DNA from 3 places in the Rummeliibacillus sp. GQ308 genome. Region 2 is predicted to be linked to each of the others. Evidence: predicted binding sites of a transcription regulator. Region 2 holds the regulator's gene; each other region holds the start of a gene.
The links. Region 2 encodes LexA, which represses DNA repair genes until DNA is damaged. Its sites were predicted from a motif close to CGAACATATGTTCG; they were not measured.
Positions count from the first base shown of each region.

Region 1: AC6CHJ_RS00530 (Y-family DNA polymerase) is a predicted target of LexA. The motif match lies at 2,128-2,141, and genes of this name have one in related genera.
Region 3: uvrB (excinuclease ABC subunit UvrB) is a predicted target of LexA. The motif match lies at 2,126-2,139, and genes of this name have one in related genera.

Region 1 covers NZ_JCAXDQ010000001.1:90,831-98,808, reverse strand. The annotation lists gene AC6CHJ_RS00540 (hypothetical protein) at 1-271, shown strand, start outside; gene AC6CHJ_RS00535 (YolD-like family protein) at 447-785, opposite strand; gene AC6CHJ_RS00530 (Y-family DNA polymerase) at 845-2,101, opposite strand; gene AC6CHJ_RS00525 (carbon-nitrogen family hydrolase) at 2,355-3,143, opposite strand; gene AC6CHJ_RS00520 (glycine C-acetyltransferase) at 3,310-4,509, opposite strand; gene AC6CHJ_RS00515 (YczE/YyaS/YitT family protein) at 4,578-5,297, opposite strand; gene ybaK (Cys-tRNA(Pro) deacylase) at 5,308-5,790, opposite strand; gene AC6CHJ_RS00505 (hypothetical protein) at 5,805-6,224, opposite strand; gene AC6CHJ_RS00500 (DUF7010 family protein) at 6,503-7,129, opposite strand; gene AC6CHJ_RS00495 (YhfM domain-containing protein) at 7,704-7,978, opposite strand, start outside.
Region 2 covers NZ_JCAXDQ010000001.1:941,825-949,802, reverse strand. The annotation lists gene sirA (sporulation inhibitor of replication protein SirA) at 6-446, opposite strand; gene tkt (transketolase) at 587-2,590, opposite strand; gene AC6CHJ_RS04490 (DUF896 domain-containing protein) at 2,688-2,924, opposite strand; gene AC6CHJ_RS04485 (YneB family resolvase-like protein) at 3,054-3,710, opposite strand; gene yneA (cell division suppressor protein YneA) at 3,703-4,017, opposite strand; gene lexA (transcriptional repressor LexA) at 4,185-4,799, shown strand; gene AC6CHJ_RS04470 (GNAT family N-acetyltransferase) at 4,949-5,449, opposite strand; gene AC6CHJ_RS04465 (hypothetical protein) at 5,902-6,210, shown strand; gene AC6CHJ_RS04460 (DUF2247 family protein) at 6,423-6,983, opposite strand; gene glnA (type I glutamate--ammonia ligase) at 7,271-7,978, opposite strand, start outside.
Region 3 covers NZ_JCAXDQ010000001.1:564,389-572,366, reverse strand. The annotation lists gene uvrA (excinuclease ABC subunit UvrA) at 1-65, opposite strand, end outside; gene uvrB (excinuclease ABC subunit UvrB) at 71-2,053, opposite strand; gene AC6CHJ_RS02675 (competence protein ComK) at 2,501-3,061, shown strand; gene AC6CHJ_RS02670 (YhjD family protein) at 3,051-3,404, opposite strand; one part of gene prfB (peptide chain release factor 2) at 3,624-4,649, opposite strand; one part of gene prfB (peptide chain release factor 2) at 4,651-4,722, opposite strand; gene secA (preprotein translocase subunit SecA) at 4,988-7,495, opposite strand; gene hpf (ribosome hibernation-promoting factor, HPF/YfiA family) at 7,886-7,978, opposite strand, start outside.

The DNA of each region.
Region 1 (7,978 bases), 850 kb from region 2:
TGAAGCAAAACAAATTCAGAAAGAGCCTTATCAAAGCTATATGATTGCCCACAGCGAAGTCTTGCTTGGAAATATTGAGAGCGCACGTGAAATGATGCCGCAGTTAACTGAAAAGTGGATGGTGCCGTCGATTGAAAGTTTGATTTCTTATAAAGAAGCTAATCAGGAGGAATTTGGCCAGCATTCTTCGCTAGCTATAAAAAAAGCAAGAGGCGTGCAAAAGTATTTGCTGTATTACAGCTTTTCACACATGGAAAAAAAGAATAATTGATTTGGGTCACTCACGGCTAGATTCGGGTCACTCGACTGGTTATTTAAGTCACTCAGAGATCCATTCGGGTCACTCATTCCATTTTAGGTCGCTCACTCTTGAATTCAGCTCACTCGACTGGTTATTTGAGTCACTCAGTACTACATTTGGGTCACTCGGGTTCGATTCGGGGCACTCACGCCAATATCTCCAAATGAATAATACAGTCCACATCCACCCAATGATTTTTAGAGAATGCATGTTGATCTTGTATTAACAGTTTTTTCTTTTCACTGTTAAGGTCGGCAATGATGCCTGTAAAGCTACGGCTCGTTTTATCATGCCATACTTCTACGATTACTTCTTTTTTGCTGTAGTATGCTTGTAGTACTTCCTCTTCTAACGCCTGCAGTGTCCATTCGTCATATGCAGGTTTTTTGATTTGCTTTAATTCACTTTGCCAGTTTTTCAAACGTTGGACGTGTTCTGGCAGCATCATAGCCGTCCACTTGATATTCCCTCGGTCGCGTAGCACTAACACACATCTCCTTTTATCCCGTCTCGCATTAATAAGCTGTAAAATCCCCTTAGACTTTAGCGCTTGTGCCCTCCAAGCAATCCGTCGCGTCCAATCGCAGTACCTGCCTCTGTATACGAAACGGCGCGAAGTATAGCTGTCGAACCGTAATGTGCACGAAGGTGATCCATCGCGGCGCCGAGCTTGCGGCGTTTCCAGCGTTTTGTATCAAAGAGGCTAAGCTGCAGTGACTGTTCTGATTCTAATTTTGATATGCTAATGCTGATTTGTCGCACAGGACGTTCGTTGTAATGCTCTTCAAAAAGCTGCAGGCATACACGATAAATCGCCATTGTATCATTGGTCGCTTCATCAATCGTTTTTGCGCGTTGGAAGCCTCCGCCAAAAGCATCGCGGCTATACGATATGCCCAATGTAATGGTGCGGCCCACTTTATAAGCTTCCCTTGCCCGCCTTGCTACATCCTCGCACATTTCAAGCAGCACGATGAAGATTTCCTTTTTCGTATGGTAATCGCGTTTTAATATCTGGCTTTTGCCGAAACTGATTTGGCCTTCGACAATTGGTGCTTCTCCTACGGTAGATAAATCAATCCCCCATGCATGGTGGTAAAGCTGGTTGCCCATAATGCCGAACTTCTCTTCGAGTGCAGATAAATCGGCATTTGCTAAATCGCCCACTGAAAAAATACCCATGTGGTTTAGCGTTCGTTCGGTGCGGCGTCCAATTCCCCACATTTCAGACAGCGGCATAACAGGCCATAGCTTTTTCTCAACGTCCTCAAAGTCCCACTTTGCAAAACCTGTTTTTTTCGCTTCTAAATCGAGTGCAAGCTTTGCTAGAAGCATGTTAGGTCCCATACCGACAGTACTTGGAATCTCAAATTGCTTGTAAAGCTCATCCTGAATGGCACGCGCTGTTTGTTCTGGATCCCCCCATAGCTTCTCCGTGCCTGTTAAATCAATAAAGCTTTCATCAATACTGTAAACATGAATCACTTCGCTCGGTACATAGCTCGTAAATAACTTAGTGATTTCAACAGACATACGCACAAAGTACTCCATCTTTGCTTCAAATACATGGATATCGGGGTGCTTCGGAATTTCAAATAACCGAGTGCCCGTTTTTATTTGGAAACGTTTTTTCGCAATGGGAGATGCAGAAAGCACGATGCTGCTTTGCTGCTCCAAATTACCAACAACGGCAACCGCTTCATTCAGCACATTCAAACCAGCGAGTGTCGCCATGCAGCTCGCATAAAAACATCGCATATCTATACACATAATCGATTTATTTGGCATATTTTCATACAGCACAGCGAACTCCCTCCATTCAATAAAGAACATTTGTTCTAATTCTAAAATGAGACAAGTGAGATGACAAGTCATAAAGAGCATTTACCAAAATGTAACGTTTTATTTTCTAGATAAAAATAACGAGAGAGGAATGTAGAAAGGGTTTGTGGATATATTATATTCACTGAAAGGATGGATATACGTTTATATCCAAAGAGGCAGGTTTTAACAATAAGTAAAAAAGCGAGAGAAATAGCTTCTCTCGCTTTAATCACAATAGAATATCCTTGTATAAATCAGGCCGCCGGTCATCATAGACAGGGATTTGATCTCGCACTTCATCGACATTAGAGAAGTCCACGTCAATAACAGCAAGCTCTTCATCCTCGTTCCCCGTCCACAATACTTCACCCCAAGGCCCAATAATCATGGACTGTCCATTGAAATTTTCTTTCTTATTGCTAATACGGTTAACAGCTATAACAAAGCATTGATTTTCAATGGCTCTTGCTTGGAGTAACAATTTCCAATGATCGATTCTTGGCGTCGGCCATTGGGCTACAACGAACAACGCTTTTGTTCCATTTAATGTATGAAGGCGCAGCCATTCTGGAAAACGGATATCATAGCAAATAACGCCCGCCGCCTGCAAGTTGCCTAGAGCAAAGTTGTTCTTTTCGCTTCCTGCGGATAAATGCAAATGTTCATCCATGAGGCTGAAAAGATGGACTTTATCATATTCTCCTACTAGTTTGCCCTCTTTATCGACAACATACATCGTATTGTAGAAATGATTATCTCTCTTTGTTGCTACAGAGCCACCGACAATATCGATGCGAAGTTCTGCAGCTAAGTCCTGCAAGAATTTCTTAGTTCTTTCCCCATGATCATCCGCTAATTCATTTAACTTTTTCAGCGCATAACCTGTATTCCACATTTCCGGCAAGACAACAAGCTCGGCTCCTTTACTAGTACTTTCGCCAATGAGCTGTTCAGCTCTTTTAAAGTTCTTTTCCACATCACCAAATGCTATATTTAACTGAATGCATCCTATCTTCATGTTTGTACACCTCCATTTGAACTTTTCGCTCCCATAATAAACTTTCAATTCTGAAAAATATACATATTATTCTATCTTTTCTGAACCAAAAAGTATATAAAAACGAGATTTAAGAAGAGCCCTTTAACATAAAAAAATCCCGCCAAAATGGCGAGATTTTAGGATATTAAGAAATAACACCAAGCTCTTTACCGACTTTTTCGTAAATCGCTAGCGCTTTATCAAGCATTTCTTTTGTGTGGGCAGCTGTTGGCATATTGCGTACACGGCCAGTGCCTTTTGGAACGGTTGGGAACACAATCGATTTCGCATAGACGCCTTCTTCAAGAAGACGAGCTGAGAATGTTTGTGTTAATTTTTCATCGCCGATAATGCATGGCGTAATTGGTGTTTCTGAATGACCGATATTAAAGCCTAATTTTTTCAGGCCGGCTTTTAAGTAATCGCCATTTTCCCAAAGCTTGTCATGAAGCTCTGTAGAGTCCATCAGCATTTGAACTGCACGTGTGATAGCAGCTACGTCACCTGGTGGTAATGCTGTAGAGAATAAGAATGGACGTGAACGGACTTTTAACCAGTCGATTAGGTTCTTCTTACCAGCTACATAACCGCCGACAACACCGATTGCTTTAGATAATGTACCGATTTGGAAATCAATCTCATTTTGAAGTCCGAAATGTTTAACTGTCCCTTTCCCTTTGCCCATTACACCTGAGCCATGTGCATCATCCACATATGTAATCAGATCAAATTCTTTTGCGATTTCTACGATTTCAGGCAATTTTGCCACATCGCCGTCCATTGAGAAAACGCCATCTGTGATGACCATAATTTTATTATATAGGCCTGATTCTTTCGCTTCTTTCGCTTTTTGGCGAAGATCTTCCATATCAGAATGGTTGAATGCAATAATTTTCGCTTTTGATAGGCGGCAGCCATCAATAATAGACGCATGGTTTAGTTGGTCTGAAAGAATGGCATCATTTTTGTCCATAACAGCTGAAATAGCAGCCATATTACAATTAAAGCCTGATTGATAGGAAATAGCCGCTTCTGTTCCTTTAAACTCAGCCAATTTTTCTTCTAACTTCACATGCAAATCAAGCGTACCGTTAATTGTACGCACAGCGCCTGCACCTACGCCGTATTTATCAATTGCCTTTTTGGCAACTTCTTTTAATTCAGGATTTGTCGCTAATCCAAGATAGTTATTGGAAGACAAGTTAACTAATTCTTTTCCTTTAACTTGGATTACTGGACCATTCGCGCCTTCAACGGCATCGATTTCGTTGTATAATCCTTGGTCGCGAAGCTGTTGTAAATTTTCGTTTAAGAATGTATTAAGTACGTGTGACAAAGTCCTCATCCCTTTCCTGCATATCTATAACGTATTGTAGCATATCTATTTTTAGTTTTGCATTTCTATGCCAGTCACTACTGCTCTATGATTTCTTTTTCTACTTGCTTATTTTTACCGTCATCTATTTTCATACATTTTTTCAAAGCCTTCTCGCTATACCGAAGTGCTACCTGGATGATGGGCCCTAGTGCGAAGACCATTACAACGGTACCAATGCCAACAGGTCCACCAAGGAAGTAGCCGACGACCGCTACAGTGAATTCCATGAAGGTACGTGCCGAAGTAATGCTCCAGTCGAGTTTTTCAACAAGCAACAGCATCACGGTATCTCGTGGCCCTGCCCCAAAATGGGCCGGTATATACAGGCCACAACCGATAGCGATGAGAATGGTACCGAGAATAAAATCCATTAATTGAAAAGCGAAGTGATGCGGATCTGGCAAAAGCCAGTTGAAGAAATCAAGGAAGAGTCCGACCACAATCATATTAAGGAATGTGCCAATATGCGGCCATCGCCTAATACCAATCGAGGATAGTGTCACAATGAGAATGCCGATTATTTCCGACCATGTACCAATTGATAAACCAAACTGTTGATACAGGCCAATATGCAGCACATCCCATGAACCGACGCCAAAACGCTGGCCTTTTACTGTCAGTGCAATCCCCAGCCCAATAACCATCAAGCCAGCGAAAAAGAACAGCAAACGCCACGTATTTACTTTCTTCACTTCATCCCTTCTTTCACCATTAGAAAAAGAAAGCCATGCATGAACATGCCTTTCTTCATTCATTACTTCTATTTTAAACTAGAGATGTGAATTTTGCATGTGCCGCTTTTGCTAGACTTTCCGGCGACAAGCAAATTTGCATACCAATCTTTCCAGCTGAAACAAATATTTCATCTAGTTTTTCTGCTGCATCATCAATCCATGTAGGATACTGCTTTTTCATACCAATCGGCGAACAGCCCCCTCTGATATAGCCTGTATTCGGCAAAAGCTCTTTCACAGGTAGCATTTCTATTTTCTTTTCGCCAACCGCTTTTGCTGCCTTCTTTAGATTCAGCTCAGAAGCTACAGGGATGACAAAAACATAGAGATTGCCTTTGCCGCTTGTTGCGATAAGCGTTTTATATACACTCTCTTCTGCCTGCCCGATCTTATGCGCTACTGCTACGCCGTCAATCTTCCCGTCTTCCACTTCATATTCCGTCAACGTATAAGGGATTTTTTGACCATCCAACAAACGGACGGCATTTGTTTTTTGTATCTTATGTTTTGCCATAGCAATCTCCCCTCCTAAATGAACATGTAGATGGTTGGTTCAGCAAATTGAAAGCCTTGTCTGGCCATGCTGGTTTGAAAAGTATAACGCGAAATTGCTCTTTCCCTTATGTGCTGCTTTGATGGTACTTGCTCAAATGTAGACTCCTTGAGAGATGTATTCGTTATTTGAGTAACAGGATCATTATGTATGCGCCAGATGCTATTCTTTCCTATGTCTTTGCCCTTTTGGTTGCGGGCAGAAGCAGTATACTCTTCATTGTGCTCCTGATCTGTCTTTCCCGTCAACAAATTCAGCAACGTTTCAATAGATGATCTCGGCTTATGATATTGAGCGTTTCTCCGGTAAGTCTCATCCGCTGTTTTATGACGAAGCGCCCTCTTGCGGTTTTCTATATCCGTATACTGTTTTTCCATAAGTGACGAAACATGCATGGCAACACCCTCCCCCTTTTTATCATGCCTATATAGTCGAATACACTTACAAATAAGAGCTTTTTTATCTTCATCTATTAATATATCAGAAAAGTGGAAATAGCCGAATGGGATCCAGAATATTTTCCACTATTTAAAATTAAACTTGCAACCTCGATAGAAAACCGATAGTCTCAGTAATTGAAACTAGATTCTGGAGGAATAAAGTGTAACAACTAAAACCACAACAGCAACAAAGTTTTTGTATGTTCACCTAAAACGACCAATGTGTAACAATATTATTGGTCTCGTGCCATCCTAAGTAGTCTCCTACCCACGGACAAAATCACAAGGCTGGTTATCCATAATATCAACATAGAACCCAAGCCAACCAATGTCCACCATGTGTTAATCTGATGCGGTCCAAGACTGGACTTCAAAGGCACAAAGAGTAGTGTCACAATCGCGAGCAGACAAAGAAGCGTTCCTGTAACATAATAAGCCTTGACTTGGAAAAGGTAAGCAAGAGGAAAGAAGTGCACCCCAACAATTATAGCCATAATCGGAAAAAACCAATCGAAATGTCCAACAGTATTGCAAATGATAGCAGCAATAATAATCAACAAAAATTCTGTAGCAAAAACAATATTAAACCACTTGTTGACATTGACATTCTTAGAACCATGGGTATTTGTACTATCCAATTTTCGGGAACTCCTAATCAATGCAATCCCCGAGAAAAATAAAGTAGCACCGATAAATATTGCAAGAATTAGTAACCAAATAGAACCCAAGCCCTGCAAACCTCCAATACCAACGTCCGCCCAGACTGTCCCGAAAAAGGCCATAAACATAACCCCGGAAGCAGTCCCACGAATGTCCGCTCTAGAAATAACGCTTTCCGACACACGAATCTCCCTCTCCATTAAATTTCCACCTCCACAACATGTTTCTTTAAATTGCCCTTAAATGAATTAAGTGCTTATCCTTATTCAAGGATTGTGCCCCACAAGGGAAAATCTTATTGAAGATAAGCACAAGTTAGATTAAAGCTTTAGCTCCGCTCACAGTACTTTTCTAAATAAAGAAAAAACAAACTCTTCTCACATTATATTTTATAGCCAATTATATAATTCTACATCTCCATCTATTTCACCTGTATACTTCCGTCAATATAAAGAAGCCCTTAATCTCGGAGATTAAGGGCAAACTATATACTGATTAATATTTTTTGGATTTGTAATATTTCTTGTACTTCCATCTTTGGACTAAAAGGAATCCTATTAAAACTCCTATTGGCCCTGAGTAAGTCGCTGGCTCTCCAATAAAGATAACTGAGCTTACATAACCAGTAAGAATAAACAAAGATAAAAATAATGATATCCCATTTTTCGTGTAGTAAATATTCTTTCATTATGCTCCATTCCTTCTTGAAAACCATAAAAGTGTCTAAATTATCTTTTGTTCTAGATTCATTTTTCTCTTCATGAAGTAGACGTATCACTTTATGACATCTTCCAGATTTTTCGCGTCTGATATTTTAAAAATCGTATTTTTATCCTTATCATTCATTATGGTGGCAGAGCCATTCTCATTGAACCACAAGTAGTATCTGTCTTGATCAGTATCCATTCTATATTGTGGGTCTGTTATATCGACAATTCCCTTTTGTTTTTTTGCTTGGCGGATAGCATTCACAATAACTTTCACTTTCGGAGAATCAGAAATTACTTTTAAGGTGTTTTGTTTTTCCTTTGAAAAGCTAACCATTTCTT
Region 2 (7,978 bases):
CACTGTTAACTTTCTGCCAGAACAGAAAATTTTGGAGGTTTTAACCAGCCACATTCCATTTCGCCCTTATTGAAGCCAATAAAACCAGAGCTAATTTTTGATAATGTTGCAAATAAATCTAACTCTAACATACGGGAGCCAATACAATAAACATTTAGATAGTATGGCTGAATTTCTATGTGAAGATCCCCTTTGAATTGATTACTTAAATAGATTTCATGGTTTTTAATATTAATAGCAGAAAAACTAGTATGTAAATGTTTTTCTATGCTAGTTTCAATATCCTCAACAGGCAATGTCTCACATAAATAAGCTAATTCCTGTGAAGGATAAAAATTATTTTGGTTCGTTTTGACCCCATTAATTAATTCGAATAGAAGACGTTCTCTACCATATATAAATGATTGATGTTTTGGTTTAATATGAAAGATTGAGTAAACACGCATTTTTAAGCCGCCCCTTTCTTTCTACTAAGTATACCTTCAATCAAGTGAATATTTTGTCAATTTAAACTGTAAATACCCCACTTTCTTTGTCAAAAAACAAAAAGTAGAGGCATATTCCCTCTACTTTTTGGTATTTCTATTTATTTTGCCATTAAAGCTTTAACTTTCTCTACTACGTTGTTTACTGTAAAGCCATATTCTTCGATTACTGTTTCTCCAGGTGCACTAGCTCCGAATCGGTCAATAGCTAAAACATCACCTTCAAAACCAACATATTTATGCCAACCAAATGAAGAAGCCATTTCAATTGCTAATCGTTTTGTTACGTTTTTAGGCAATACGCTTTCTTTATATGCTGCATCTTGTTCGTCGAAACGGCCTAGATCTGGCATTGATACAACTGTAACATCAATTCCTTCACCAGCTAATGCATTTTTAGCAGCAACAGCTAACTGTACTTCAGAACCGGTTGCTAATAGCAATGCATCAGCCACTTCTTTGTCTGCCTTTTCAACAACATAAGCACCTTTTTCAACGCCTGTATAGATTGCATTCACATCTACATCAAGCACTGGCAGGTTTTGTCGTGACAACACTAAAGCAGTAGGTTTATTTTTAGATGATACTGCAAGCTTCCATGCAGCGGCAGATTCGTTAGCATCAGCAGGACGGATAACAGAGAGGTTCGGCATCGCACGCAATGCTGCTAAATGTTCAATTGGCTCATGTGTTGGACCGTCTTCACCAACAGCAATAGAATCATGTGTAAACACATATGTCACAGGAAGTCCCATAAGTGCAGATAAACGTACGGCAGGGCGCACATAGTCAGAGAAGACAAAGAATGTTCCACCAAACACGTGAAGACCGCCATGCAAAGCCATACCATTTAATGCAGCACCCATTGCAAACTCACGAACACCGAACCAAATATTACGTCCAGCTCGTTCAGTTGCAGAGAAATCTCCTGCATCCTTAATAGTAGTTTTATTAGAGCCAGCTAAGTCAGCACTTCCTCCAAAGAAAGAAGGCAATTTCTTAGCTAACGCATTAATCACATCACCTGAGGATGAACGTGTAGCTACCGATTTGCCTGGCTCGAAAGCTTTGATTTCTGCGTCAAAGTCTTCAGGCAGCTCTCCATTAATTGCTTTTTCTAGCTGTGCAGAAAGTTCTGGGTATGCTTGTTTGTATGCTTGGAATTGTTCGTTCCATACAGATTCAGCTTCTTCCCCTTGAATTTTCGCTGCTTCTTTAAATGTTTCGTATACTTCCTCAGGAACGAAGAAATCTTCATTTTCCCATTGATAAGCTTGTTTTGTTAGTAGAACTTCATCAACGCCAAGCGGTGCACCGTGAGATGATGATTTACCTGATTTGTTAGGAGAACCAAAGCCAATAACTGTTTTAATCTCAATTAATGTAGGTTGTCCTTTATGAGTTTTTGCTTTTTCGATTGCTGAATTAATAGCTTCAATATCATTGCCATCGTCAACCAAGATATAATTCCAGCCATATGCTTTAAAACGTTCAGCTGTATTATCTGAGAATGATTTATTCAAATCACCATCTAATGAAATATCATTACTATCGTATAAGACAATTAGTTTATCTAATTGCAAATGGCCAGCAAGTGAAGCTGCTTCTGCAGATACACCTTCCATTAAATCTCCATCTCCGCAAAGCGCGAATGTATAATGATCTACAATAGAATGTTCTGGTGTGTTGTATACTCCTGCTAAATGTGCTTCAGCCATCGCCATACCAACAGCCATAGCAATCCCTTGCCCCAGTGGACCAGTTGTCGCTTCTACTCCAGCAGTGTGCCCAAATTCAGGATGACCAGGAGTTAATGAATTCCATTGACGGAAGTTTTTAATTTCATCCATCGGTAAGTCATAACCACCTAAATGAAGTAGGCTGTATAATAACATTGAACCATGTCCTGCTGACAATACAAATCTGTCACGGTTAAACCATTTTGGATTTTTTGGATTATGTTGCATTTGTTTTGTCCATAGCGTGTAAGCCATTGGTGCTGCACCCATTGGTAAACCTGGATGACCAGAATTTGCTTTTTCGATTGCATCAATCGACAAAGTTCGAATTGTATTAATTGCAAGCTGATCTGCTTGTAGCGTCATGAATAGACATCCTTTCTGAAAGCAAAGTATTATTCTATTACAGTTTAGTCAACATTATGTCAGAAAACAATATTTTTTCGACATTTACTTTACCTTATTAATTTAAAGGATTATTTCGTTTTTGAATTTCCTTTACCTTTTCCGGTGTTACTTCATCGCCATTTGGATCAAATACTCGGACATGCTCAATGGTGTCTCTCATGGAATTACGGAATGTATCCAGATATTCTTTTCGAAGTGCTGTTTGTTCTTTTGCTTCCTCGACACTTAGTCCTTCTGCTTTTGATTTTCTAGACAGGAAATTAATACGGTCAATCTTTTCTTTTGGCAACATTTATATACACCCTTTCATATTCTTCATATCTTAAAGAGTATGTAAAATATGTTTTAAGTGCAAGCGTTAAGCATTATTTGCATATCAAGCCAACCAGTATTCGAAAGTAAACTTTTCGACAGTTTACAATTAATTATTGTGCTCTTCGAATTCTTTATAGCGTCTATGTACTGTTGCTTTGCTAAGTTGGAAGCCCAATCCATTTAGAGTAGAAGTGATTTCTTCAAATGTTAGCCCTTTATTTCTCAATTGAATAATCTGTTCAATCGGAGCATCAATTCTTTCTCTACCTTCTGGATTGCCCCGATCCTTTAAGTTATTTTCAGGCCTATAGCCGTTTTGTACAGCCCTTTTCATCCCACGACGTATTTTGGCATTATGTAATTTCCTTTGATATTCCTCTACTAGTGCCAATATTTCAAGCAACATTGTATCCATTTCATTCAGCTGGATATTGCCTGCATTATTAAGCGTAAAAATAGTCACTTCCATTTTATTAAGTAGATGTAATACGGCCATGCGACCATTCCCTCGTCCTAATCGCGTTTCATCCTGCACAAACAATGCTGTAATATGTTGTTCTTTAATATAATCCAGCAAATCCATGAGTCCCTCGCGTTCTACGTCATAGCCGCTATGTCGATCTTTAAATACACTCATAACATTATAGCCTTTTGTTTTGGCAAACTCTTTTAGTTCACTTTCTTGCCGTTCTAGCGAAGAATCTTGGGATTCTTTTTCTGTACTCACACGGCAATATAATACTGCTTCTTTCCCTCTATTCATTTTCACTCGCCAACTCTATTCCTCTTTTATTTGTGCTAGTTTTTTTGTACGCAGGAATAGATAAAGTATGACCAGCTATAATGCGTCCGTCAATAATATTGTTTTTATCTTTCACTAAAGAAACCCACTCACTTTTGGATAAATCCCCTTTATAAAGTCCAGATAGCGACCATAAAGTATCTCCTTCTTGGACTTCTATGTTTGTGTAGCTAGTTGTATCCCGATTGATGACCATAAGAATAACCATAATGGCGAATATGAATGCAAATAAATAGGTGGTATTTCGATTTTTTTTAATCCAGTTCATAAGGATCTCCCCTTCATCGAATGTTTGTTCGTAGTTTATATAATTCAATATAATACGAACATGCGTTTTTGTCAAATATATTTCGAACCTATGTTTGCATCCGTTTAATAGACATGTTATACTTCATTTAACAATTAAAGAAAATTGCTGATAAGAGGGTGAGCAAATTGAAAAAGGTATCAAAAAGACAAGATGATATATTGGAATTTATAAAAGAAGAAGTACGCACTAAAGGATATCCGCCTTCTGTACGAGAAATAGGCGAAGCTGTAGGTTTAGCTTCCAGTTCAACTGTCCACGGCCATTTGAATAGATTGGAAAGCAAAGGGCTGATTCGCAGAGACCCGACAAAACCGCGCGCTATTGAAATCTTAGATCAAGGAAATGTTACCAAACAGGGTGTTATGCATGTTCCTTTAGTTGGGAAAGTAACTGCCGGGTTACCTATCACCGCTATCGAAAATATTGAAGAGTACTTCCCTATTCCTGACACTTACGGTGGATCAGATGACCATATTTTTATGCTCGAAATCATGGGTGAATCTATGATAGAGGCAGGAATTCTCGATGGAGACTATGTGATTGTCAAACAACAGGCAACTGCCAATAATGGAGATATCGTAGTAGCTATGACGGAGGAGAACGAAGCAACAGTAAAACGTTTTTATAAAGAAAAGGGACACTTCCGTTTACAACCAGAGAATTCCTCTATGGAGCCAATAATTGTTGAAAACGTTGCTGTTCTTGGTAAAGTTGTTGGTCTTTATCGAAACATATACTGATACTTAAAAAAACAATCGAGTCTATTACATTACCTGTAGACTGATTGTTTTTTTATAAACACAAAACAGATAGCGCGGGTGTTAAATTAGTTTTATTTTGCGCCTACTTAAAGTGCTATTTTGCAGTATGAAAACATTGCATGTTTCTTTTATTTCTCAACTAGCTTTTTAATCGCCAACATGGACTTACCCTGAATAATACCTGTATCTTCAAATTTAAATGAAGCGTATAATGTTTTAGCTTTGATATTACTTGTTTGATAAAAGAGAGCTATATATTCTGCTTCACCAAATGGCCACGTTACTATTTCCTTCAACACTTTTTCAAATGCAAGTTTGCCATAGCCTTTCCCTTGGTAACTCTTTCCAATCATAATATGCCAAATAAAATAGCTCTTCTTGCCGTAAAAATCTTCTTTTTCAAACGATTCGTGATCCAACGTATCATAAATATACATCAAAAATCCAACCACCACTTCACCGGCATAAATGGCATAGGGTGCAGCAAATATCCCTTCTGCATTCAACATATGAGCATCTGCAAAGCTTCTTAGGTTAGTAGTTTCTATAAAGTCTTTTTGGTTTTCTTCAACTTCAAGTGCTATTACTTTCTCTATGTTATCTCCAGTTATTTTTCGTAATTCAATCATTTTCTATTTTTTCTCCTCTCTTAATACAATCCACTACCTCCTTGCACATTCAAAACATAGTCACATATCATACGATTATTCTCATAATATGCTGTACAAAGTATTCACCAGTAATAAACTCTACTCTTCCTGATTTTTCATTCTAGCGCCATACATAATTGTAATAAAACTTAAAAACTTCCATTATTCAATATAAGTAAATATATTACAGTGTATAATATAGGTAAATACAGGGTTATAAATTTTTAGATTTAACAGTCAGATGGTTTAACACATCTTCTATTGCGCAAAAATATCTCTCGACAATTGAGTGAAGCAAAAACACAACATTTTTGCTTTCCGAAGCGCTTAAATATGAACGTGATAAGGCTACTATTATTGTTTAGGATTAAGGTTATCTGGGTGAAGTAAGCAAGACTAATATTAAAAAGTGACAGAGGTGGGTTTGAAAGATGGATACTTTTAAAACTTCAGAAAATGATGACGGTTCTTATATTGACTTGGAAGTTCTGCAACATTACTTGGCAACTGGAAGAGAAGTTGAATTCTACTATCATAAAACAAAATACTATATAGCAAATAGCTCTCAAGGATATATACTTTTAGAAGTATTTCCAGGTTCTGATACCAAGAGTAAGGATATTTCTGATAGTTTTAATGATACAAATGAATTTTTGCTTAATGTTAAAATCGCTAATACCTCATTAAAAGAGATTTTCTCTAAGCATACTAAGAATATAGAGATCGTCTTTATCTATTAAAGATTGAAATGGGTGACTTGCTAATCCCGATAGTGTGTTATGATATTTAGTTTTTTAATTGTCTGTGACTAAATAGAAATAGACCTCAACATGTAAAAGATATTAGGATCCTACGACTTAAAATTGAGTTTATTGTTAGTATTATTTTGGTAATTCGCATTTTTTCTTAAATATTATTCGACTATCTGTTTTTGTTCTTCTAAAAATTGATTTCATCTATTTAAAAATAGTTCTTGATTTTTCTCTGTTACTTCAAAAGTCATCGAGAAATATCGAAAATCACGTGCTGGTATTGAAGGTATTTTAAAATCCCAAATAACATCGTAAACTTTGGTACTGTAGTCTATTTCTTTTAATTCTGAGTCGTATCGTTTCGGATGATTATATTTTTTGGGGTTTTGATACAACCACAATAAAGCAATATAAAGATATTTGTTTTTACAGTCAATCATGAATTGTTTATTTTCCAATAACATTAAATCAATTATTTTCTCTTGTATTAAATCATTAATATACTTTTCAGCTAAGTCTTCTTCATTTTTAAAAAGTGAAGCAAGCTCAAATAGCGTATTTGAAGTATTATCATTAATTGATACCTCTGATACTGCTTTTTCAATAGCATAATTTAGAGAAACATATTGACTTTTTAATCCAAAATATAATTCATTCCAATTTAAAGAGGCATGATCTATAAAGAAAGCATACGGAATATTTAAATTTAACGAGTTCTCTGGCATATCTAAAATAAATTCTTCATTCTGATAATCTGTCATATTAATCATTCATCTCCTTTTCGATAGAATAATCTACCCTTAGGTATTTAACCAATAGCTTGTTGTACCCGGTATCACATTTGATGCGTGATTTGTCCTTCTCTATTAATTGTATAATGAACTATACTTTCTTCTCTTTCAATGTTTTTCCTTCCTTTTATAAATTTACTTTTCTTTATACCTTTTGCTATTTATATTATTTCCAAATTTTATAAATACTGTATGCATAATAAACACCTATTAATACAAAAAAAGCGCTGGGACTTTGAATCCCAGCGCTTTTTATTTTAGTAAGTCTTCATGTATTGGTCACGTTCCCATTGGTGGACCTGTGTTCTGAAGAAATCAAATTCTATTTCTTTTGCTTCACGGAAATTAGCATAAATATGCTTTCCTAAAGCACCTTGAATGACTTGATCCTCTGCAAGTGCGTGCAATGCGTCATCTAGGTTTGCCGGCAAATTACCAATGCCTTCTTCTAGTCTTTCTTCAGCATTCATCACATAAATATTTCGATCAACTGCAGGTGGCGGTGTCAACTGTTGCTCAATACCATTTAATCCCGCTTCTAGAATGACAGCCATCGCTAAATAAGGATTTGCTGCTGGATCAACTGAACGTACTTCAATCCGAGTAGATAGACCGCGAGAAGCCGGAATACGGATAAGAGGAGATCGATTCTGTGCTGACCAAGCAATATAACATGGAGCTTCATAACCTGGCACTAATCGTTTATAAGAGTTCACAGTTGGATTTGTCACAGCTGTAAAGCCTTTGACATGTTTTAATACCCCAGCCATAAATTGATATGCTGTATCGCTCAATTGCAGGTCGCCATTCGGATTAAAGAAAGCATTTTCTGACCCTTTAAATAAAGATACATTACAATGCATCCCAGAACCCGCCACACCAAACAATGGTTTAGGCATAAACGTTGCGTGTAAACCGTGTTTGCGAGCAATTGTTTTTACAACCAATTTAAATGTTTGGATGTT
Region 3 (7,978 bases), 380 kb from region 2:
GTCACATCTATATTTTTTAAATTATTTGCTCTGGCACCTTGTACTACAATCTCTTGATTTTTCAAATTGGTCATCCTTCCGACTTCAATTCCAAAATAGTGTCTCTTAATTCTGCTGCCCGCTCAAAATCAAGCGCTTTTGCAGCATCCTTCATTTCTGTCTCTAATGATTCAAGCAATGTGATTTTTTCCGCCTTCGTAAGCTTTTTGCCTTGGGTTGCCTTTGTCAAATATGATTCAGGTTCCTCCGCAGCTTGTGTTGCGCGAATCACATCCCGAATTTCTTTTTGTATAGTTTTAGGTGTAATATTGTGTTTTTCATTATATTCCATTTGAATTGTACGACGGCGTTCCGTTTCCTCGAGTGCTTTTGCCATTGAATCTGTAATGCGATCAGCATACATAATGACATGCCCATTGGCATTTCGAGCAGCACGACCGATTGTTTGGATTAAAGAACGTTCTGAACGAAGGAAACCTTCTTTATCCGCATCTAAAATAGCGACAAGCGAAACTTCCGGAATGTCTAGTCCTTCACGAAGCAAGTTAATACCGACTAGTACATCATATGTTCCTACACGCAGCTCGCGAATAATCTCAATACGCTCTAACGTTTTTATTTCAGAGTGCAAATACTGTACCTTGATGCCCATCTCTTTTAAATAATCGGTTAAATCCTCCGACATTTTTTTCGTAAGCGTCGTAATGAGTACACGTTCATTCCGTTGAATTCTATTTTGAATTTCATCCATTAGGTCATCGATTTGGCCTTCGATTGGGCGTACATCGATTTCTGGATCAAGCAAGCCAGTCGGGCGAATAATTTGTTCAGCCATCTCAGGTGTATGTTCCAATTCATAAGGACCAGGCGTTGCCGAAACATAAATTGCGTTATGAATATGTTTCTCAAATTCTTCAAATTTCAGCGGCCTGTTATCAAGTGCGGACGGCAAGCGGAATCCGTGTTCTACTAGTACGTTTTTGCGTGCTTGGTCTCCATTATACATACCACGGATTTGCGGCAATGTAACATGACTTTCATCAATAACAAGCAGAAAGTCTTCCGGGAAGTAATCAAGCAATGTATAAGGTGTAACACCAGCCGGGCGCAATGTAAGATGCCTTGAATAGTTTTCTATGCCAGAGCAGAAGCCCATTTCGCGCATCATTTCCAAGTCGTAATTCGTTCGTTGCTCTAATCGCTGTGCTTCAAGCAGCTTGTCTTCTTCTCGCATATGTTTTAATTGATCTTTCAGTTCTACTTCAATATTATCTATTGCTTTTAATAATTTCTCCTCACGCGTAACGAAGTGGGATGCTGGGAAAATAGCAATATGTTCTCTATCTCCAAGTACTTCGCCTGTCAACGCATCTACTTCTCTAATGCGGTCAACTTCATCCCCGAAAAATTCAATACGGATACAGTGTTCATCTCGAGATGCAGGGAAAATTTCGACTACATCTCCGCGCACTCTAAAGGTACCACGCGTGAAATTTATATCATTTCGTTCATACTGGATATCTACCAGTTTGCGGAGCAGCTGGTTGCGTTCAATTTCCATCCCTGTACGAATGGACACAACCATTTCACGATACTCTTCCGGGTTCCCCAAGCCATAGATACAAGAAACGGATGCAATAATAATTACATCATCTCGTTCAAACAATGAGGAAGTGGCAGAGTGCCGCAGTTTATCGATTTCATCATTGATGCTGGCGTCCTTTTCAATGTAGGTATCGGTTTGTGGCACATACGCTTCCGGTTGGTAATAATCATAATAGCTGACGAAATACTCGACAGCATTATTTGGAAAAAACTCCTTAAACTCACTGTAAAGTTGACCTGCGAGCGTTTTATTATGCGCAATGATCAGCGTCGGCTTTTTCACCTCTTTGATAACGTTTGAAATCGTAAAAGTTTTCCCCGTTCCTGTTGCGCCAAGAAGTGTTTGATGCTGTTTATTTTGTCTAACGCCTTCAACCAGTTCTTTAATCGCTGCAGGCTGGTCGCCACTCGGTTGATATGCGGAATGTAATTCAAAATCTTTACTCATTTGGTTCCTCCCCGTTCCTTAAAACTCTTAGACATATTTTAACATAGCTACGCACAAGTATCCAGAAATAAGCGAACGTACGTTTTATTGTTTAAATAAAAAAACCGCTCCATCTGAACGGTTTTTAATTTTTAAATTGAATGATAACAGTCACAGTTTTCTACTTTGGGGGCTTTTACTGAGAAAGTAAAACAAAAATAGTTTAATTTTACCCTCATATGGCCCAAGCAAAGTATTCATTCTACCAACAAAAAGAGAAGAACGACCAATGATATGGCACTTTTCTCTGTTTTATTTCCTGAAATACTTTTTGTTAGTATAGGAAAAACAACATGAATATGCAATCTTTTTTACTTTCTCATCTATCTATAGAAATAGTGTAGTTGAGATCATTATATACCCGTAAATTTAGTCTTTGAATCCACCAACATACTAGGAGGAATAAAAATGGAAATTATAAAAATTCATGAATTTTATCTCACACCGGATATTTGCATGCTTAAGCCTATTTTGGTAGACAAACGAAATTATTCACTTGTTATTGAGCTCAATCGTCAATACATCGTCTCGTGTACCGTGACCCGATTGATTAATTATATTTGTACTTCACTCGGCACTTCATTGGACGTATCACTGGAATATTCAAATTACGTATTTAGCAAAGTAAACGAACATGCCAAATCAGACACAATTATTAAACTACCTATCATCTTAACGGCTCTTTTACAGCCATATATTTTCTTTCCGACTGCATCACCTAAGAAAAAGCATAACGCATGGATTTTGTGGCAAAATTTTAGAGGACATACTATGATGAATAAACAAGAAATGGGCTTATATTTCAAAAAAGGAGTTTATATAGAGGAACAATTAAGTTTTACAACACTTTCAAGGCAGCAATATTATGCTTCCATCCTTTATTTCCGTCATATGGACGAGGTGATTAATAGACATCAAAAAATGGACAATCGTTCAATTATAGAGCGCGGCTTGTTTCTTATGACTTAGATAAATAGTGAGTTAACAGTTCTTCCACATGATTGCGCAGCCGAATATTCGAGTATCGGCGGCAATCTTGGGCTCTTTTATTGATAAAAATGTATTCGGAGAATAGATCATCTCGCTCCCCGCGGAATACTTGCAGCTGATGCATAGCCAAATAACGTTTCGTCTCAGCCAGTTCTTTGTGGACTCGCTTGGTTGTCTGTTCAAGCAGCCTTATATAGGGTTGTTTTAATTTAAAATGCCCTTGCTCAAATTCCTTGCTATCACGCTTTAGAATTTGCAGCACCATTGGCAAGTAAATGGCCTGCTCTAACCTATGAATTGCTTCATTCGATAAATTCAACATCGCCAACAACCTCCATAGAAAACAAACGTTCTTATTTTATTTTATATTCGAGTTGCTCATTTAGCAAGTAAATTTAAGAACAAACGTTTGGTATATTTTGTCTCAATACCCAAAATAGAAAGAGACAACACCGCTACTAGCAAAAAATACGCCCGTTCAGATGAGACCTTGCAAAAGTCTATCCGCTCGGGCGTATTATTTATTCATAACTTACAGTTTTTATAATTGTGAGCGCAAATATGCATTAATAAACTGGTCAATATCGCCATCCATCACCGCTTGGACATTACCGGTTTCTGTGTTGGTGCGATGGTCTTTCACCATTGAATACGGATGGAATACATATGAACGGATTTGGCTACTCCAGCCGATTTCCTTCTGTTCACCGCGGATATCATCTAGCTGAGCTTGCTGCTCTTCTACTTTTAGCTGATACAATTTCGCCTGCAGCATATTCATCGCTTTCTCACGGTTTTTAATTTGTGAGCGTTCAGCCTGGCATGCTACCACAACACCTGTTGGCAAGTGAGTAATACGGACAGCGGATTCTGTTTTATTGATATGCTGTCCTCCTGCGCCTGATGCACGATACGTATCTACTTTTAAATCTTCTGAACGAATTTCAACAGCAATCTCATCAGTAAACTCCGGCATAACATCTGCAGACACAAAGGAAGTATGTCGACGTCCCGCGGAATCGAATGGTGAAATACGTACAAGGCGATGAACGCCTTTTTCGGCTTTCAGGTAACCGTATGCATTATGTCCACGAATTGCGAGTGTAACAGACTTCAACCCTGCTTCATCGCCTGGCAAGTAGTCTAATGTTTCTACTTTGAAATCATGTTTTTCTGCCCAGCGCGTATACATACGCAAAAGCATAGACCCCCAATCTTGGGACTCGGTACCGCCTGCACCTGGGTGAAGTTCCACAATGGCATTGTTTTGATCGTAAGGATCGCTTAAAAGCAATTGCAGTTCGAAATCCTCGGTGCGTTTTTTAAACTCATCCATCTCGTTAAAAAGTTCTTGCTGCAATTCTTCATCTGGTTCCTCTTTCAATAAATCCAGTGTCATTTCAAGGTTTTCTTGCGTTTCAACTAATTCGTGAAATTCGTTGACGATTTCTTTTAAACCTCTGGATTCACTGATAATTTTTTGCGCATTGTTTTGATCATCCCAGAAAGATGGCTCAAGCATCATTTCATCCAATTCTTGAATCCGCGCCTCTTTGTTTTCTAAGTCAAAGAGACCCCCTAAAGTCTTCTAATTTTGTGGACGTCCCATCAAGGTCGTTCCGAACATCTGATAATTCCATCATAATTTGTTCCTCCAATTACATTAAATATTCAATAATTTATCACGCATCTTGGCCAATTTTCAACAACTAAGGCTGGATGTTATTCACTGTAAGTATACTTATAGAAGGGAGAATTTTCTACAACTATACCTATGAAAAGACATAAAGGAGTTGTTCAAATTTTGAACAGCTCCTTTTGCCAATTACATCATTCATTTTAACCCACATTACGGGCAGTAAGAGCTCATCAGCGGGAGATAAAGAATCCCACTATTTTTACTCTTTATACAGCACCGTGGCAGTTTTTATATTTCTTACCGCTACCGCATGGGCATAAATCATTACGACCTACTTCTTGCTGTTTACGGACTGGCTTGCGTTTAGAAGTCTTTTCATCGGTTTTCGGATTTACCGCTTCACCCTTCGCTACTTCTTCACGTTCAAGATTACTGCGGATTTCTGCTTTCATTGCATATTGAGCAACGTCAGAACGGATTGCTTCTACCATTGCTTCGAACATCGCAAAGCCTTCTGATTGATATTCACGAAGCGGATCTGTTTGAGCATACGCACGTAAATGAATACCTTGGCGCAATTGGTCCATTGCATCGATGTGGTCAATCCATTTAGAGTCAATTGCACGAAGCAAGATAACTTTCTCAAACTCGCGCATGCGGTCTGGCGTAAGTTCTTCTTCTTTTCGGTCATATTCTTTTTTCACTTCAGTGCGAAGGAATTCAATGATTTCTTCTTGTGTTTTCCCTTTGAATGAATCGACAGTAGCAACGCCTTCTGGTAGCAAATTAGCACCTACAAAACTTGCTAGTCCTGTTAGATTCCATTCAGTTGGATTTTCTTCAGTTGTATATGAATGAACTGCGCTAACTAGTACTTCGTCTACCATTGATTCAACTAAGCCACGCATATTCTCTGTTTCCAAAACCTCATAACGCTCTTTATAGATGATTTCACGTTGTTGACGCAAGACATCATCATATTGCAATAAGCGTTTACGCGCATCGAAGTTATTACCTTCTACACGTTTTTGAGCAGATTCAACGGCTTTGGATACCATTTTCGATTGGATTGGCTGTGTATCGTCCATCCCTAATCTTGTCATCATATTTTTCATGCTTTCTGAGCCGAAACGTTTCATCAATTCATCTTCCAAAGAAAGATAGAATTGTGTGATACCAGGGTCACCTTGACGTCCAGCACGGCCTCGCAGCTGATTATCGATACGGCGTGATTCATGACGTTCTGTACCAATAACGGCTAATCCGCCTAAATCAAGTACGCCTTCACCAAGTTTAATATCTGTACCACGACCAGCCATGTTTGTTGCAATAGTTACAGCGCCTTTTTGACCTGCTTCTGCAACAATCTCTGCTTCGCGCTCATGGTTTTTCGCATTCAAGACATTGTGCGGAATGCTGCGTTTTGCTAATAAATGCGAGATTAATTCTGATGTTTCGATAGCAACTGTACCAACAAGTACTGGCTGCCCTTTTTGATGACGGTCTGCAATTTCATTTGCCACCGCTTCAAATTTACCTTGCATAGATGCATAAATTAAATCCGGACGGTCATCACGTGCAATTGGTTTGTTAGTCGGAATCACAACAACATTCATATTATAAATATTGCGGAATTCCTCTTCTTCCGTTTTAGCTGTACCTGTCATACCAGATAACTTTTCATACATACGGAAATAGTTTTGGAACGTAATAGTCGCCATGGTCATAGACTCGTTTTGAATTTCCACGCCTTCTTTTGCTTCGATGGCTTGGTGTAATCCTTCTGAATAACGGCGGCCTTGCATAATACGTCCTGTAAATGAGTCAACGATTAATATTTCACCGTCTTGTACCACATAATCAACATCCAAGTGCATACTAACATGCGCTTTTAACGATTGGTTAATGGCATGGTTTAGACCAACATGCGTTAAATCAAACAAGTTATCAATATTGAAAGCTCTCTCTGCTTTTTCAATCCCTTGTTCTGTCATTGTAACGCCTTTAGTTTCTACATCATAATTGTAGTCTTCATCTTTTTTCAATGTGCGTACAAACGCGTTTGATTGTTTGTATAAGGCAGCTGATTTATTCGCTTGACCAGAAATGATTAAAGGTGTACGGGCTTCATCGACTAAGATGGAGTCCACTTCATCGATTACTGCATAATGCAGCGGGCGTTGAACACGTTCTTCTTTATAAAGCACCATGTTGTCGCGCAAGTAGTCGAAGCCAAGTTCGTTGTTTGTGCTATATGTGATATCACAAGCATAAGCTTCTCTTTTTTCATCTTTTGACATGTTATTCAAGTTCAATCCAACTGTTAAACCTAAAAATTCATATAATGGACGCATTGTTTCAGCATCACGGCTTGCTAAGTACTCGTTGACTGTAACAACATGCACGCCTTTATGAGTAAGGGCATTTAAGTAAACAGGTAAAGTGGAAGTCAACGTTTTACCTTCCCCTGTCTTCATCTCAGCAATATTCCCTTCATGAAGCGTTGCGCCCCCCATTAATTGAACTGGGTAAGGGTACATGCCTAAAACGCGTTTAGATGCCTCACGAACAACTGCAAAAGCTTCAGGGCGAATTTTATCTAAATCTTCGCCGTTAGAAAAACGTTCGTAGAATTCATTCGTTTTTGCTTTTAATTCTTCATCTGTTAATTTAGCCATATCTTCAGCAAATGCATCGACTGCACTTGCAACTTTTTCTAAGTGTTTTAATTCTTTTTTATTTGGATCAAAAATTTTATTTAATATGCTAGGCATTGATTTTCACATCCTATATAGTCTCAACCTTCATTTTAACACTGTCTGAACGTTTAAAGCAAATGAACAATTAGTAAAAATCTATTATTCCTAAACAAATAATACAAGGAAAAAAGATATACAGAATTGAAATTTACAAATCTATTCAGTGTGATGAATCAAATCATCTACTGTGAGCGTTCACTTAACATATAACAGTAATGATAACTTAACAGTAAAGTAAATAAATTGAAAAATCAATCTTTAATTTCTTTTAAAAGAAATACATAGAAGGAAAGATTTGATTTCAAAAATTGATAATGAAGGATATCACACAAAAGCCCAGCTGAGCAAACATTAGGTTGCTCCTGCTGGGCTTATCTAAAAAGCAAATACTATGAATTTATTATCTTAACTAGTTTCAATCAGTCCGTATTTACCATCTCTGCGTTTGTAGACAATATTTGTGCCGTCTGACTCTGCATCTGTGTAAATAAAGAAATC